DNA from 2 places in the Streptomyces sp. NEAU-sy36 genome. Region 1 is predicted to be linked to the other one. Evidence: predicted binding sites of a transcription regulator. Region 1 holds the regulator's gene; the other holds the start of a gene.
The links. The regulator HspR, encoded in region 1, represses chaperone genes until heat shock. The targets are predictions, from matches to a motif close to TTGAGNNNNNNNNNCTCAA.
Positions count from the first base shown of each region.

Region 2: a site for HspR is predicted at 5,725-5,743, ahead of lon (endopeptidase La). Genes of this name have one in related genera too.

Region 1 covers NZ_CP058977.1:196,648-204,838, forward strand. Annotated here, with positions in the region: gene grpE (nucleotide exchange factor GrpE) at 1-286, shown strand, start outside; gene dnaJ (molecular chaperone DnaJ) at 323-1,495, shown strand; gene HZZ00_RS00905 (heat shock protein transcriptional repressor HspR) at 1,501-1,956, shown strand; gene HZZ00_RS00910 (sugar ABC transporter substrate-binding protein) at 2,249-3,355, shown strand; gene HZZ00_RS00915 (helix-turn-helix transcriptional regulator) at 3,603-4,622, shown strand; gene HZZ00_RS00920 (helix-turn-helix transcriptional regulator) at 4,617-5,627, opposite strand; gene HZZ00_RS00925 (helix-turn-helix transcriptional regulator) at 5,632-6,642, opposite strand; gene HZZ00_RS00930 (hypothetical protein) at 6,748-7,029, shown strand; gene HZZ00_RS00935 (hypothetical protein) at 7,031-7,366, shown strand; gene HZZ00_RS00940 (pyridoxamine 5'-phosphate oxidase family protein) at 7,688-8,101, opposite strand.
Region 2 covers NZ_CP058977.1:7,063,058-7,071,248, forward strand. Annotated here, with positions in the region: gene HZZ00_RS30770 (nitrate- and nitrite sensing domain-containing protein) at 1-440, opposite strand, end outside; gene HZZ00_RS30775 (protein phosphatase 2C domain-containing protein) at 812-1,603, shown strand; gene HZZ00_RS30780 (MarR family winged helix-turn-helix transcriptional regulator) at 1,654-2,145, opposite strand; gene HZZ00_RS30785 (lysozyme) at 2,387-3,211, shown strand; gene lon (endopeptidase La) at 3,282-5,702, opposite strand; gene HZZ00_RS30795 (rhomboid-like protein) at 5,851-6,600, opposite strand; gene HZZ00_RS30800 (spermidine synthase) at 6,783-7,460, shown strand; gene HZZ00_RS30805 (response regulator transcription factor) at 7,574-8,191, shown strand, end outside.

The DNA of each region.
Region 1 (8,191 bases):
GGGCCTCCAGCAGTTCGGCAAGGAGGGCGAGCCCTTCGACCCGACCATCCACGAGGCCCTGATGCACAGCTACGCGCCGGACGTCACCGAGACGACCTGCGTGGCGATCCTGCAGCCCGGGTACCGCATCGGCGAGCGCACCATCCGCCCCGCGCGGGTGGCCGTGGCCGAGCCGCAGCCGGGCGCGCAGGGCGCGAAGCCGGAGAAGGCGGGCAAGGCCGAGGGCGCCGAGGAGAAGTCCGAGGCGGCCGACGACAAGGAGAACGGTGGCCCGGAGGAGGGCTGACGTAATCACTGCAGACGGGAAGGAGGGACGTCGGGGATGAGCACCAAGGACTTCATCGAGAAGGACTACTACAAGGTCCTCGGCGTCCCCAAGGACGCCACCGAGGCCGAGATCAAGAAGGCGTACCGGAAGCTCGCGCGCGAGTTCCACCCGGACGCCAACAAGGGCAACGCCAAGGCCGAGGAGCGCTTCAAGGAGATCTCCGAGGCGAACGACATCCTCGGCGACCCCAAGAAGCGCAAGGAGTACGACGAGGCACGCGCCCTGTTCGGCAACGGCGGGTTCCGCCCCGGGCCGGGCGCCGGCGGCTCCTTCAACTTCGACCTGGGCGACCTCTTCGGCGGTGCCGGGGGCGCCCAGGGCGGCGGCTTCGGCGGCGGACTCGGTGACGTCTTCGGGGGCCTGTTCAACCGGGGCGGGGCCGGCGGGGCGACCCGTACCCAGCCGCGCCGCGGCCAGGACGTGGACACCGAGGTCACCCTCAGCTTCACGGAGGCGATCGAGGGGGCCACGGTGCCGCTGCGGATGACCTCCCAGCAGCCCTGCAAGGCCTGCTCCGGCACCGGCGACAAGAACGGCACGCCGCGCGTGTGCCCGACCTGCGTCGGCACCGGCCAGGTCGCCCGGGGCTCGGGCGGCGGCTTCTCGCTGACCGACCCCTGCCCCGACTGCAAGGGGCGCGGCCTGATCGCGGAGAACCCCTGCCCGGACTGCAAGGGCAGCGGCCGTGCCAAGTCCTCGCGCACCATGCAGGTCCGCATCCCGGCGGGCGTCACCGACGGGCAGCGGATCCGGCTGCGCGGCAAGGGCGCGCCCGGCGAGCGGGGCGGCCCGGCGGGCGACCTGTACGTCACCGTGCACGTGGGCGAGCACCCGGTGTTCGGCCGCAAGGGCGACAACCTCACGGTGACCGTCCCGGTCACCTTCGCCGAGGCGGCCCTCGGCGGCGAGGTGCGGGTGCCGACCCTCGGCGGTCCGGCGGTCACCCTGAAACTGCCGCCCGGCACGCCGAACGGCCGCACCATGCGGGCGCGCGGCAAGGGCGCGGTCCGCAAGGACGGCACCCGCGGCGACCTCCTGGTCACCGTCGAGGTGAGTGTCCCGGGCGATCTGTCGGGGAAGGCTCGTGACGCACTGGAGGCGTATCGCGAGGCGACCGCGGGCGAGGACCCGCGGGCGGAGCTGTTCGAGGCCGCGAAGGGAGCTTGAGAGTGATGGACGGCCGTCGGCGCAACCCGTATGAACTGACCGAGGAGACCCCGGTCTACGTCATCTCGGTGGCGGCCCAGCTCTCCGGACTCCACCCGCAGACGCTGCGCCAGTACGACCGGCTCGGCCTGGTCTCCCCGGACCGCACCGCGGGCCGGGGCCGGCGTTACTCGGCCCGTGACATCGAACTGCTCCGCCAGGTGCAGCAGTTGTCGCAGGACGAGGGCATCAACCTGGCCGGAATCAAGCGCATCATCGAACTGGAGAACCAGGTCGCCGCGCTCCAGTCCCGCGTGGCGGAACTGGAGGCGGCCCTGGACGGCGCGGCGGCCGCCATGCGCCAGCGCGAGGCCGCCGTGCACGCCTCCTACCGCCGGGACCTGGTCCCCTATCAGGAGGTCCAGCAGACCAGCGCGCTGGTCGTCTGGCGGCCCAAGAGGCAGCAACAGCAGGGCGACTGACCGCCTCGGGCGGTTCGGCACGCGGGGCCCGCGGACACATCCGTCCACGGGCCCCTCGCCGTGGCCGCACGACCCGTTCTTTGCCGCCTCGTGAACTCCCCTTGGGTGGAGGGTCCGTAAAGGGTGTTTGGAGAAGTTTCCGCATTGCCTTCACGGGATCGACGGCGTGTGGTGTTGCGCAGTCGTTAAGTAAGTCTCCTTGACGTCGACTGTCGGGTCCGCGTTGTCTTTTCAGACACCTGGGTCGTATAGCAGCACCCACGTCCGGATCGCACCTGAAGTGAGCCCCTGTATGCGCCGTATCGCCCTGTCCGTGGCCCTGACCACGGTGACCTTCTCACTGGCCGGATGCGGCATGCTGAACGCGACGGGGGACAGCGCGAGCGCCGGCCCGACCAAGGGCAACGACCTGACGGTGGGCCTGCTGCTGCCGGAGAAGGCCAACACCCGCTACGACAAGTTCGACTACCCCATCATCAAGAGCAAGGTCGCCGACCTCACCGGGAAGCGGGGCAAGGTCGAGTACGCCAACGCCGACGCGGACGCGGGCCGGCAGGCGACCCAGATGCAGAAGATGATCGACGGCAAGGTCGACGTCATCCTGCTGGACGCCGTCGACTCCCACGCGATCGCCGGCGAGGTGAAGAAGGCGCAGGACGCGGGCATCCCCGTCATCGCCTACGACCGCCTCGCCGAGGGCCCGATCGCCGCGTACGTCTCCTTCGACAACGAACTCGTCGGCGAGGTCCAGGGCCGCTCGCTGCTGGAGGCGCTCGGCTCCAAGGCCGGCAGCGCCGCCAAGATCGTCATGATGAACGGCTCGCCCACCGACCCGAACGCCCGCCAGTTCAAGGAGGGCGCGCTCTCCGAGCTGAACGGCAAGGTGACCATCGCCGCCAGCTACGACACCGAGGGCTGGAAGCCGGAGAACGCACAGGCCAACATGGCGAAGGCGATCAGCCAGATCGGCGCCGCCAACATCGCGGCCGTCTACTCGGCCAACGACGGCATGGCGGGCGGCGTCATCAAGGCGCTGAAGGCCGCGGGCGTCACCAGCCTGCCCCCGATCACCGGCCAGGACGCCGACCTCGACGCCGTGCAGCGGGTCGTGGCCGGCGAGCAGTACATGAGCGTCTACAAGTCCTACCCGGACGAGGCCGAGGCCGCGGCGCAGATGGCCGTCGCCAAGGTCCAGGGCAAGGACATCCAGTTCGACGCGCTGACCCAGGACCGCGTCAACAGCCCCACCACCAAGAACATCCCGGCCAAGCTGGTCCAGGTGAGCGCCCTGACCAGGAAGAACATCAACGACACGGTCATCGCGGACGGCATCTACTCCGTCGGCGACATCTGCACCGCCAAGTACAAGGCCGAGTGCGGCGCGATCGGCCTGAAGTGACGCCGAGGTGACCCGGGGCCGTACCGCGCCACCCCCGTGAGCGCGGTACGGCCCGGTCAACGATGCCCCGGCCCGACGGGCGCCACCACCGTCATCTTGTTGCAATGCGAGGGGCGGAGCCTGGGAGATACCCGGACACAGCAGTGGTTAACGACCGCCGCGCCGTGGGGAGCCGTGTTGCGGAGCGGGTCGGCGCCACGCATAGTTGCGCTGCGGAAGAGGCAGCACACCGGGGGTGGAATGCGCGATGGCCGGGCGGAGGGCGGAGCAGCATCCTCACGGTGCCGACCGGCTGTGCGAGGCCGGGGACCGCGTGTACTCGCGGGCCGTGCGCCGCGGCCGGGTGCCGCGCACCGACGCCGAGGCGGTGCCCTGCCTGCTGGAACTGGCCCTGCTGCACCCCGACCCCGACGACATGGACTGGCTGGTTCCCACCTCCCCGCAGGAGGTGATGACCCGGCTGCTGCGCGGGGTCTACGACGAGGTGAGCGAGAGTCAGCGCCGGGTGGGCTCGGCGGTGGCCGCCGCCGAGTGGTACGCCGGTCTGGGGCGGCTGGACGCGCTCGCGGCGCCGGCCGGCGGCAGCGCCGTACGGGTGCTGGACGGACTGGCCCGGATCCAGGCCGCGATGGACGAGGCGACCCAGGCGTGCACCACCGAGGTGCTGACCGTGCAGCCGGGCGGCATCCGCCGGGAGGACGAGCTGACCGAGGGCCTGCACCGGGCGCTGGCGCTGCGCGGCCGGGGCGTGCGCATGCGCGACCTGTACACGCATGTGGCCCGGCACGGCCAGGGCCTGCTCAACTACCTGGAGCTGATGGGGGACGCGGTCGAGGCCCGGACCCTGGACGAGGTCATCGACCGGCTCATCCTCTTCGACCGCACGGTGGCCTTCATACCGGCCAACACCGAGCGCACCATGGCCCTGGAGGTGCGCCAGCCGGCGCTGGTGGAGTATCTGGTGACCGTCTTCGAGCGGCTGTGGCGCCTCGCCATCCCGCTCACCGCGCCGCTGCCGGACACCGGCATCGAGGGGATCTCGCACCGGGAGCAGTCCATCGCGGCGCTGCTCGCCGAGGGCCACCAGGACGCGGTGATCGCCGAGCGCCTCGGCATCAGCGTGCGCACCTGCCGCGCGCACATCGCGCGGCTCTCGGAGACGCTGGGCGCGGCGAGCCGTACCCAGCTCGGGGTGCGCATCGCGCAGGCGGGGCTGGACGGCAGCGGCCGGGGCCTGCCGGCGCCCGCGCGGGACGCCTCGCTATGACGGCTGGGCCTCGTCCGTGCCGCGCAGGATCTCCGACCGGCCGATGAGATAGCCGAGTTGGGCGCGGCTGACGCTGCCGAGGGCGGTGGACAGCTTGGCGATGTGCAGGCGTACGGTGCGTACGTTCATGCCCAGCCGGTCGGCTATGGCCGCGTCGGTGTGGCCCTCCACCAGGAGGGCGGCGATGGCCCGCTGGCGCGGGGTGGCGCCGTCCGCGGAGGGGCGCGGGGGGAGCCGCGGGTGCAGCGGCGTGGCCAGGTGCCAGAACCGGTCGAACACCGTCGCCAGGTACTGCACGATGGCCGGCTGGCGTACCTCCAGGGCCATGGCGCGGTCCCGGCTCGCCGGGATGAAGGCCACCGCCCGGTCGAGCACGAGCAGGCGCTCGGTGACCTCGTTCAGGGTGCGGGCCTGCACATCGCCGCGCAGGCGCTCGTAGCGGGCCTGGACGCTGGGGGCGTGGCGCATCGTGTGCTGGTAGAGGGTGCGGATCCGGCCGCCGCGGTCGAGCAGCGCCTGGTCGCGGTCGAAGGCGAGGGCGTGCAGTTCGGGGGGCGTGCGGGTGTGGGTGACGTGCGGCTGGATGGCGAGGAACTCCTCGCCGGTCTCGGCCATCGCCCGGCTGATGGCCTGGTTGATCCGGTCGATGCCGCTGTGCACCCGGACCACCGCGGGGCCGTCGGTCCCGGTGCGGGGCAGGTCCCGGGCCAGCCGCAGCAGCGGTTCGAGGCTCTGGGCGACACGGGCCTCACGGCGGCGTTCGGCGGCCACGCGCTCGGCGGAGGCGTGCAGCAGCTCCCGCAGCGCCACCGCGGCCGCCACGGGCTCCAGCAGGCGGGTGTCGGCGGCGGTCGGCTGGAGCAGGCCCAACCGCAGCAGGCAGGGCGCCGCTTCGGCCTCGGCGGCACCGATCCGGCCCTCGCGCACGGCGTGTTCGTACAGCGCGCGGCCCTGTGCGCACAGTTCCTCGACGCCGTGCTCCGGGTGCGGCGCGCTCGTGGTCATCGGCTCACAGGTCCCGGTCCAGCATTCCGGACTGGGCGATCAGGAAGCCGAGCTGGGCCCGGCTGCCGCTGCCCAGGGCCTGCGCCAGCTTGGCGATGTGGGCGCGGCAGGTGCGTACGTTCATCCCGAGCCGGCGCGCGATGGCCTCGTCCACATGGCCCTCGACCAGGAGTTTGGCGATGGAGTGCTGGACCTCGGTGATGCCGTCGGGCGCGGTCTCGTAGGGGGTGCCGGCGGTCAGCGGGACGGCGCGGTTCCACATGAACTCGAAGACCTTGATGAGGTACCGGATGAGTCCGGGGTTGCGCAGCTCCAGGGCCACCTGCTGGTCGTCGCGGGTGGGGATGAAGGCGACGGACTCGTCGCAGATGATGAGCCGTTCGACCAGCTCGTCGATGGTGCGGTACTCCACCTTGCCGCTGGCGAGCTGGGAGACGTAGCCGATCTGCTTGAGGTTGTAGCGGACCGTGTGCTGGTAGAGGGTGCGGATGTGCACGCCCCGCTCCACCAGGGCGGTGTCCCGCTCCAGGCCCTGGCGTACGTTGCGTTCGGTGAAGTGGTTGCTCGGCTGCACGGTGAGCACCGAGGAACGGCATTCGGTGGTGGCCAGGTCGAGCGCGGCGTTGATGCGGTCGTTGCCCTCCAGGACGGTGATCGAGTCGGTCGCCGAGGCCGTCTGGGTGCTCAGCGCGAGGAACGGCTCGAAGACGTCGGAGAGTTCGACGGCCCACCGCCTGCGGTCGGCGATCTCCCGCTCCAGGGGGGACAGCCGCTGGGCCAGGGCCACGGCCGGCGGCACGGGGCGCAGCCAGTCGGGGTCGTCCGGGTCGGGATGGAGCAGGGCGAACTCCATCAGGCACGGGGCCGCCGCCACGTCGGCACGCGAGACACGCCCGGCGCGCAGGGCGTTGGCGTAAAGTCGGCCCCCTTCGTCGCACAGCTCGGTGACCGCATGGGGATGTGCGGCGTTGTTCCGATTTGGTGTCAAATCTCCACCCCCCAGGGTCCTGAACATGCAGGAACATGATGCACTGATTGTGTGGTCATGATGTGCCTGAATGAGCCATCGTCTTATCCGACGGGGGAAGAAGGGGACCTTCAAGTGAGGACGAAGTCGACCATGGGCAAGAAGATGATTCGCTCGGTGCTGGTCGCCACCTTCTCCGCCGTTGTGGCCCTTGGAGTGCTGAGTGGCCCCTTCGGCGCGAAGAGCGACGTGCGCGCGGACACGAAGTGGCCTTCGGTGGCGACGCTCGACGCGAACAGCGTGGTGCGTGCGGACACCAAGTGGCCGACCGACACGAAGTGGCCTTCGGCGCAGGCGCTCGGCGCGGAGAACGTCGTGCCCGCGGACACCAAGTGGCCGACGGACACCAAGTGGCCTTCGGTATCGGGGAGCTGATGTGACCACGCCACCCGACGACCGCTCCTTCCGCCGTGAGATGGCCACCGCCTACCGCTCCGGCTGGCACTTCATCGATCTGGTGACCGCGATCCCCCACCCCGGGGACTCGCTGATGGTGACCGTCTTCGGTGAGCCGGTCGTCGTCACGCGCGACGAGGAGGAGGACGTCCGGGCCTACCGGTGCCTGCGCAAGCCGCGTGGGGCGCCACAGCCGGTGCGGTGTGCCATACGGTACGGAATGATCTTTGTGAATCTGGACCAGCGGGACCACCGGCTCACCGACCCGGTGGAGCCCGACCTCCGGACAATCTCAGCCACCCCCCGCAGTGCCTGACGCGATTCCCCCGTCGTAAAAGATCGCTCAGGTGCTTCCCCCCGCAGCGGCGTCACCGTGACCTGAACACGGTGACGCCGCTGTTGTTTGTGCCGACATTTCGGTCTCTGCCCCGGTCCTCACAGTGGCCGAAACTAATCGAACAGACCGGACGCCCGGTTCGTTCCATGGAGCGGCCGCGACCGGGGGCTTGCGCCCTCGCCGTCCGGTGTGGTGGGGCCGCCGTCCTTCACGTTGGGGACGTTCCGTGGAGGAGTGACGGACGATGTCCGCGCCCGGCGCGCGGCCGGCCCCCTCGCCCCGCCGTCCGCCCCTGTTCTCTCACCCCCGCCCCAGCGCCCGTTCCACCGTGATCTCGATCACCACGCGGGAGGGGTTGGGGGAGGGGGTGCGGCCGTAGCGTTCCGCGTAGCGGCGTTCGGCTTCGGCGACGCGGGCCGGGTCCGTGGAGACGCGGGCGCGGCCCTCCAGGGTGGCCCAGCGGCGTCCGTCCACCTGGCAGACCGCGGCGCGGGCGCCCTCGGGGCCGGCGGCCCGGGTGTAGGCCGCCTTCGCGCTGGAGCCGTTGCAGATCACCCGGGCGAGCCGGGTCCCGGGGTCGTACGTGACCCCGACCGGCACCACGTGCGGGCCCCCGTCGGGCCGGATCGTCGTCAGGGTGCACAGATGCCGTTCCTGCCAGAAGCCGAGATACGCGGCGTCCGGGGAACCCGGATCCACGGAGTAGGTCGCCATGCCAGGAAACCTAGCCCCAGGGCCGTGCGCGACCAGCCTTGAGTGGAATAGACTCAACTTTGGTTACGCTGGTTAAGTCAGCAGAGGGTT
Region 2 (8,191 bases), 6.9 Mb from region 1:
CGGCGCACGGCCGCGATGGCGTCGAGGTCGCCGCGCAGGCTCGCCGGGGTGTCGCTGTCGGCGCGCAGGTCCTCCACCTGGCGGTCGACACGGGTGCTGCGGTCCTCGGAGGGTGCCTTGGACCGCGGGCGCCCGGCCGCCACGTAGGAGGTGACCTCGTCGCGCTCGTCGGCCAGCGAGTTGGCGAGCGCGAGGGCGTCCTGGGTGCGGGTGGCCAGCGTCACCAGGTCCTGGGATTCGCTGACGTCGCCGGACGCGGTGAGCAGGGCGGGGGCCCCGGCCCCCGCGACGGCCGCCGCCACCACGGCGACGGCGACGATCAGCCGGTTGCGCACATGCGTGGGCCGGCCGGTGCCCACGGGAGTCTCGGGGGCGGTCCCCTGGGGGGCCGTCTGCCTGCCTGTGCGCCGAGGCCGCTTCATCTGCACCGGTGCTCGCATTCCTGAACTCGTCTACCCAAGGGCCGGGTGGCGCCCCGTCAGCTCGGTGCCAAGTGGTGCGTGCACCCGGTTCGTACGGTTCCCGACCCTCCCAGCGCCGGTGGGCAGTGGTCGCGCATCACCTGACCCGCCACCCGAAGGAGTGAACCCCGGAGGGGAGTTGGCGGGCAAGTTCCTCTGGCGTGTGCCGGGCCGTCGTACGGCGGGCCGGTTGGACGCGGCGGGCGGCGTTTGGCAATATTCGCCACCGCGCTTTTTCGGAGTAGGCCATTCCCGCCCAAACCAGGCGCCTGACCTGCGCGCTCATGTCAAACCGTGGGTGATTAACAGCCTTTGGCAGAACTCGTGAAGGCCTCGTGCAGACTGGCCGGATGCGAACTGATCTGGTTTCGGAGCCCGGTGACGCGACCCGGCCCAACGAGGACTTCGCCGGTGTCGGACTACCCGCCTGCGGACAGGGCGGTTGTGTGATCTTGCTGGACGGAGTCACGCCGCCCGCCACGGAGACGGGCTGTCTGCATTCCGTCCCCTGGTTCACGGCGCGGCTCGGCGGCGCGCTGACCGAACTGACCGTTTCCGGCCGAGATCTGACGCTGACGGAGATCCTCTCCCGCGCGATCGAGCGCACTGCGGGCGCACATGCGCGAACCTGTGAGCTTTCTCACCCGCGCACTCCTCAGGCGACGGTCGTCCTGGCCCGCTGGGGCGCGGAGGCGGTCGAGTACCTGGTGCTCTCCGACTCGGCGCTGCTGCTGCGCTCGCCCCGGGGCGAGGTCACCGCGGTGCTCGACGACCGGCTCGCCCGGCTGCCCCGCTCGGCGCTCGCCACCGACGCCGTGGTGGACGCCACCCTGCGCAACAAGGAGGGCGGCTTCTTCACGGCCGCCGCGGACCCCTCTGTCGCCGCCCGCGCGGTGACCGGGACCGTGCCCCGCCGCGCGGTGGGGGCGCTGGCCGCGCTGACGGACGGGGCGACCCGCTGGACGGAGACGTTCCGCCAGGGCGACTGGACGGCCCTGTTCGACGTGGTCGAGAAGGAGGGCGCCCGTTCGCTGGTCGACCGCGTGCGGCGGCTGGAGGCTGCGGACCGCGAGGAGCGGGCGTACCTCGGGCGGAGCAAGACGCACGACGACGCGACGGTGGTGTACGCCGACCTGTCGTGAACCGGGGCCGGCGTCGGTCCGGGGCCGGGCCCGTCGGGGCCCGGGGGGGGTTACTTCTCCATGACCCCGTTGAGCTGGTGCAGCAGCCGGGCCAGCTCGGCGACCTCGCGGCGGTCCCAGTGGGCGAGCTGGCTGACGTACCGGGCGCGGCGGGCCTCGCGGACCGTGCCGACCCGGCGGCTGCCCTCCTCGGTGAGCGTGACGAGCCAGGCGCGGCCGTCGGCGGGGTCGGGCTCGCGGGTGATCAGGCCCAGCTCCTCCAGGGCGCGCAGCTGGCGGGACATGGTGGCCTTGCCGACGCCGAAGTAGCCGGCGAGTTCGGTGGCCCGCCGCCCGCCGTGCTCGTCCAGCCGGATCAGCAGGCCATAGGCGGAGGACTCCAGATCGGGGTGGACCTCGCGGGCCATCTCCCCCTGATTGGCCCGGGCGCGCCGCAGCAACACGGTCAACTCCCGTTCCAGCGCGAGGAATTCCTGGTCTGCACCACTGGGCGTCACCTGCTCGGCGACGCGTGCTTCTGCGCCGTTTCCGTTCTTGTGCACGTCACACCCCTGATCGGTTTCGCGGTCCTGAAAGTTTCTGCCCGACGCCGCCATAGCCGCAGCTCGGTAAGTATTTCGCAGGCGTAGACCAACGGCGGCGCCCGGACCCCCTTCCCACGCCGTGGTCTACGTGCGTAGCTTTTCCGACGGGCATCGAATGACATGCCCACGACAGTGCACCTTCTCCCGAGGTCACTGCCATGTTCCCCCCACTCTCACCCCACCTCCCCGGAGGCACGTCATGCCTGCGCACAGACCCGGTTCCCACCGCCCGCGCCCGCTGGCCGTCCTGGTCACGGCCCTGCTCGCGGCGGCGGCCTGCGCCCTTCCCCTCACCTCCGCCCAGGCCGCGTCCGCCCCCACCCGCGGCACCGCCTACATGGGCATGGGCGTCGCGGCCCACGACGGCACGCACGGCACCCCCACCAGCGGCGACGCCACCCAGACCGAGGGCGTGGACGTCTCCAACTACCAGGGCAACGTGGCCTGGTCCACCCTCTACGGCAGCGGTGTGCGCTGGGCGTACACCAAGGCGACGGAGGGCACGTACTACACGAACCCCTCGTTCACCCAGCAGTACAACGGCTCGTACAACGTGGGCATGATCCGCGGCTCGTACCACTTCGCGACCCCGGACACCACCAGCGGCGCCACCCAGGCGAGCTACTTCGTGGCACACGGCGGCGGCTGGTCCAAGGACGGCAAGACGCTGCCCGGCGCGCTCGACATCGAGTGGAACCCCTACGGCGCCTCCTGCTACGGCAAGACCGCGAGCCAGATGGTCAGCTGGATCGCGGACTTCCTGAACACGTACAAGTCCCTCACCGGCCGGGACGCCGTGATCTACACCGCCACCAGCTGGTGGACCGAGTGCACCGGCAACTACGCCGGCTTCGCGGCCAACAACCCGCTGTGGATCGCCCGCTACGCCTCGGACCCGGGGACGCTGCCGGCCGGCTGGTCGTACTACACGATGTGGCAGTACACCTCCTCCGGTCCGACCGTCGGCGACCACGACAAGTTCAACGGCGCGCTCGACCGCGTCCAGGCCCTCGCCAACGGCTGACGCACCCCGCCACGGCAGAGGCCCGGGCCTCCCTCACGGGACCCGGGCCTCGCCTTTCCCGTGGCGTCCGTCACGCCGCCACGGGAACCTCCGGCGCCACGCCCTCGACCGCGGGCGACAACGCCAGCTCCAGGACCTGGCGGACGTCGGCGACCGTGTGCACGTCGAGCTTGTCCAGCACCTCGGCCGGGACGTCGTCCAGGTCGGCCTCGTTGCGCTTGGGGATGATCACGGTGGTCACCCCGGCGCGTTGGGCGGCGAGCAGCTTCTGCTTCACGCCGCCGATCGGCAGCACCCGGCCGGTCAGCGAGACCTCGCCGGTCATCGCCACGTCCGTGCGCACCAGGCGGCCGGAGAGCAGCGAGGCCAGCGCGGTGGTCAGCGTGATGCCGGCGCTCGGGCCGTCCTTGGGGACCGCGCCCGCCGGGAAGTGGACGTGCACGCCCCGGTCCTTCAGGTCGGTCACCGGCAGGCCCAGCTCGGCGCCGTGGCTGCGCAGGAAGCTCAGCGCGATCTGCGCCGACTCCTTCATCACGTCACCCAGCTGACCGGTGAGGGTCAGGCCCGCCGCGCCCGTCTCCGGGTCGGCGAGGGACGCCTCCACGAAGAGCACGTCGCCGCCCGCGCCGGTGACCGCGAGCCCGGTCGCCACCCCGGGCACGGCCGTACGGCGCTCGGCCGGGTCCTGCGCGGACTCGGGCACGTGGTGCGGCCGGCCGAGCAGGGCACGCAGATCGCCGTCCGCGACGGTGAACGGCAGCTCCCGCTCGCCCAGTTCGTGCTGGGCCGCGATCTTGCGCAGCAGCCGGGCGATCGACCGCTCCAGCGTGCGCACGCCCGCCTCCCGGGTGTACTCCCCGGCGAGCCTGCGCAGCGCGCCCTCCTCCAGGGTGACCTCGCTGGGCTCCAGACCGGCCCGCTCCAGCTGGCGCGGGAGCAGGTGGTCCCGGGCGATGACGACCTTCTCGTCCTCGGTGTAGCCGTCCAGGCGCACGATCTCCATCCGGTCGGCCAGCGCCTCCGGGATCGCCTCCAGGACGTTGGCCGTGGCGAGGAAGACGACGTCGGACAGGTCCAGTTCCACCTCCAGGTAGTGGTCCCGGAAGGTGTGGTTCTGCGCCGGGTCGAGCACCTCCAGGAGGGCGGCGGCCGGGTCGCCCCGGAAGTCCGAGCCCACCTTGTCGATCTCGTCGAGGAGCACCACCGGGTTCATCGACCCGGCCTCCTTGATCGCCCGCACGATCCGGCCGGGCAGCGCGCCGACGTACGTACGGCGGTGACCGCGGATCTCGGCCTCGTCGCGGACGCCGCCGAGCGCGACGCGCACGAACTTGCGGCCCATGGCGTGGGCCACGGACTCGCCGAGGCTGGTCTTGCCGACGCCGGGCGGCCCGACGAGCGCGAGCACCGCGCCCCCGCGCCGACCGCCGATCACGCCGAGACCGCGGTCACCGCGCCGCTTGCGCACGGCCAGGTACTCGGTGATGCGTTCCTTGACGTCCTCCAGGCCCGCGTGCTCCGCGTCCAGGATCTCCTTGGCGCCGCGGATGTCGTAGGCGTCCTCGGTCCGCTCGTTCCAGGGCATCTCCAGGACGGTGTCCAGCCAGGTGCGGATCCAGGAGCCCTCGGGCGACTGGTCGGAGGACCGCTCCAGCTTGTCGACCTCCTTCAGCGCTGCCTCGCGGACGCGCTCCGGGAGATCGGCGGCCTCCACGCGGGCGCGGTAGTCGTCGGACTCCTCGCCCTCCTTCTCGCCGTTCAGCTCGCGCAGTTCCTTGCGGACGGCCTCCAGCTGACGGCGCAGCAGGAACTCGCGCTGCTGCTTGTCCACGCCTTCCTGGACGTCCTTGGCGATGGTCTCGGCCACCTCCTGCTCGGCGAGGTGGTCGCGCAGCTGCTGGGTGGCGAGCCGCAGCCGGGCCACCGGGTCGGCGGTCTCCAGGAGTTCGACCTTCTGGTCGGTGGTCAGGAAGGGCGAGTACCCGGAGTTGTCGGCGAGGGCGGAGACGCCGTCGATGGCCTGGACGCGGTCCACGACCTGCCAGGCGCCGCGCTTGCGCAGCCAGCTGGTGGCCAGCGCCTTGTACTCCTTGACGAGTTCGGCGACCTGGCCGGGCAGCGGGTCCGGCACGGTCTCCGCCACCTGGGCGCCCTCGACCCACAGCGCGGCGCCGGGACCGGTGGTGCCGGCGCCGATGCGGACGCGGCTGCGGCCGCGGACCAGAGCACCGGGGTCGCCGTCGGCCAGCCGGCCGACCTGCTCGACCGTGCCCAGCACGCCGGTCCTGGCGTAGGTGCCGTCGATCCGCGGCACCAGCAGCACCCTGGGCTTGCCGGGTTCGGAGCGGGCGGCGGCCTGTGCGGCCTCCACCGCGGCCCGTACCTCGGCGTCGCTCAGGTCCAGCGGAACCACCATGCCGGGCAGCACGACCTCGTCGTCGAGCGGCAGCACGGGCAGGACGAGCGTGAACGCCGGTGACTCAGCAGCCATGATCTCCCCTTAGGCAGTCAACTTGAGCTATGCCGACTCAATGTTTGCCGCCGGGGGAATGTTCCCAACGCGGTGTTCGCTGTCAGCGATCACGGAACACCGCAGGTGAGGAGGGGGCGCGAAGAGCCGCGCGGGGAGGGGGCCGCGACTAGCCGCGCGGGTTCTGCGTCCCGTGGGCGGGCCGCGCCCAGCGGCGCACCACGGGCCAGGCGGCCGTGCCGATCGCCAGGGCGGTCAGATGGCCCCAGTCGGTCATCGGGTCCGTGTAGGCGAGCAGGTCGTCCAGCAGGAGGGCCGCCGTCCCGGCGAGCAGGGGCCAGCGCAGCCAGGGGTGCAGCAGGCCCGCCAGGGCGCCGGTGCTCGCGGCGACGCCGAAGCTGATGCCGTAGTCGAGGCGGTGCAGGGAGGTCGCCGGCAGCCGGCCGGCCAGCACCGCCAGGCCGACGGGGACCTCCGTCGCCAGGGTGGCCAGCACATGCCCGGCCAGGAAGACGCAGGCCGCCCGCGCCCCGCCGACGCGCCGCTCCAGCGCGGTCAGCACCAGGAGGAACGCGGCCGAGTACGGAGAGAGGATCCCGCCCGCGATCCACAGCGCGCTGGCCAGCAGCACCACCGCGGGCGAGCGCACCAGATGGGCCACGTCGGTGCTGGAGCCCTGGTAGAGGGCGTACACCAGGGAGGGCGGCGCCAGGGCCGCGATCAGCGAGGTGACGGCGAGGACCACCGCGTAACCGAAGGTGAACGGTGTCCCGGCGGGCGTCGGCAGCAGCCGCCAGGGCCGTACCCGCGGCGGCACGAGCCGGCGGCGGGCGGGCGGCACCCAGGGCCCGGCGGCCCGCTGGTGGGGCACGCCGTCCAGCAGGTCCGTGCCCACGGGGTCCGGGGCGGTCCGTTCCACGGTGGGGCGCTCCTTCCGTCGCGACCAGCCTCGACGCCACGGGAAGCCGCTGTCTATGACCGACGCCACCGGAGCGCGGATTCACGGCAACCTCCTACGTTCCGGCCGCGTCCGGCACCCGCACCCGGCCGGGCATCCGCAATTACCGTGAAAGCAAAGCCCCGTTCAAGCAGGATGGAGACATGGCTGCCACAGACGACTCCCCCGTGGTCCTGGACCGGCGTGACGGCCCGTACGGCGAAGTGGTGCTGCGCAGGCACGGCGCGCTGCTCCAGATCATCGCCAACGGCTGCTTCCTGATGGACACTTCGGACGGCCGCTCGGAGCGGCTGCTGATCGACCGCGCCTACGACGCTCTCGACGGACGGCCGGCGCCGTCGGTACTGGTCGGCGGCCTCGGCGTCGGATTCTCACTCGCACACGCGTCCGAAGACCCCCGCTGGGGACGGATCGTGGTCGTGGAGCGGGAGCGCGCGGTCGTCGACTGGCACCGCGCGGGCCCGCTGTCCGCGCTGACCGCGGCAGCGCTCGCCGACCCGCGCACCGAGATCGTGGAAGCCGACCTCGTCCGTTACGTCAATGAGACATCGGACACGTTCGACGCGCTGTGCCTCGACATCGACAACGGACCCGGCTGGACCGTCACCGAGGACAACGAAAACCTGTATTCACCGGCCGGACTTGCTTCCTGCGCAAGGGTGTTGAGACCCGGCGGGGTACTCGCGGTGTGGTCGGCGAAGCCATCTCCGGAATTTGAAGGAACCTTGCGGAATGCCGGGTTCCGACAGGTGCGTACCGAAGAGGTGCCCGTTGCCCGGGGAGTTCCGGACGCCGTGCACCTCGCCGTCCGCCCTGGATAGCGACGGCACGGCCGATCCCCGTAATGTGCTGCCCTGACGCGGATCTTTCGCGCGTCGATCGCAGTCATGGGATCACCCCACGGATTCCGGAAAGCAACAAACAGGGGCGGGCGATGGAGCAGACACACACCTCCCAGAGCGGCGCGGCGGCGACAACCACTCCCGGCGCCCAGCGCCGGGTGCTGGTCGTCGAGGACGACCCCACGATCGTCGACGCCATCGCGGCCCGGCTCCGCGCCGAGGGCTTCCTCGTGCAGACCGCGGCCGACGGACCGGCCGCCGTCGACACGGCCGAGGCCTGGCAGCCCGATCTGCTGATCCTCGACATCATGCTGCCCGGCTTCGACGGCCTGGAGGTCTGCCGGCGCGTGCAGGCCCAGCGCCCGGTGCCGGTGCTGATGCTCACCGCGCGGGACGACGAGACGGACATGCTGGTCGGCCTCGGCGTCGGCGCCGACGACTACATGACCAAGCCGTTCTCCATGCGCGAGCTGGCCGCGCGGGTGCACGTGCTGCTGCGCCGGGTGGAGCGGGCGGCCATCGCCGCCTCCACCCCCCGCTCCGGCATTCTGCGCCTCGGCGAGCTGGAGATCGACCACGCGCAGCGCCGGGTGCGGGTGAAGTCCGAGGACGTCCACCTCACCCCGACCGAGTTCGACCTGCTGGTGTGCCTGGCCAACACCCCGCGCGCGGTGCTCTCCCGCGAGCAGCTGCTGGCCGAGGTGTGGGAC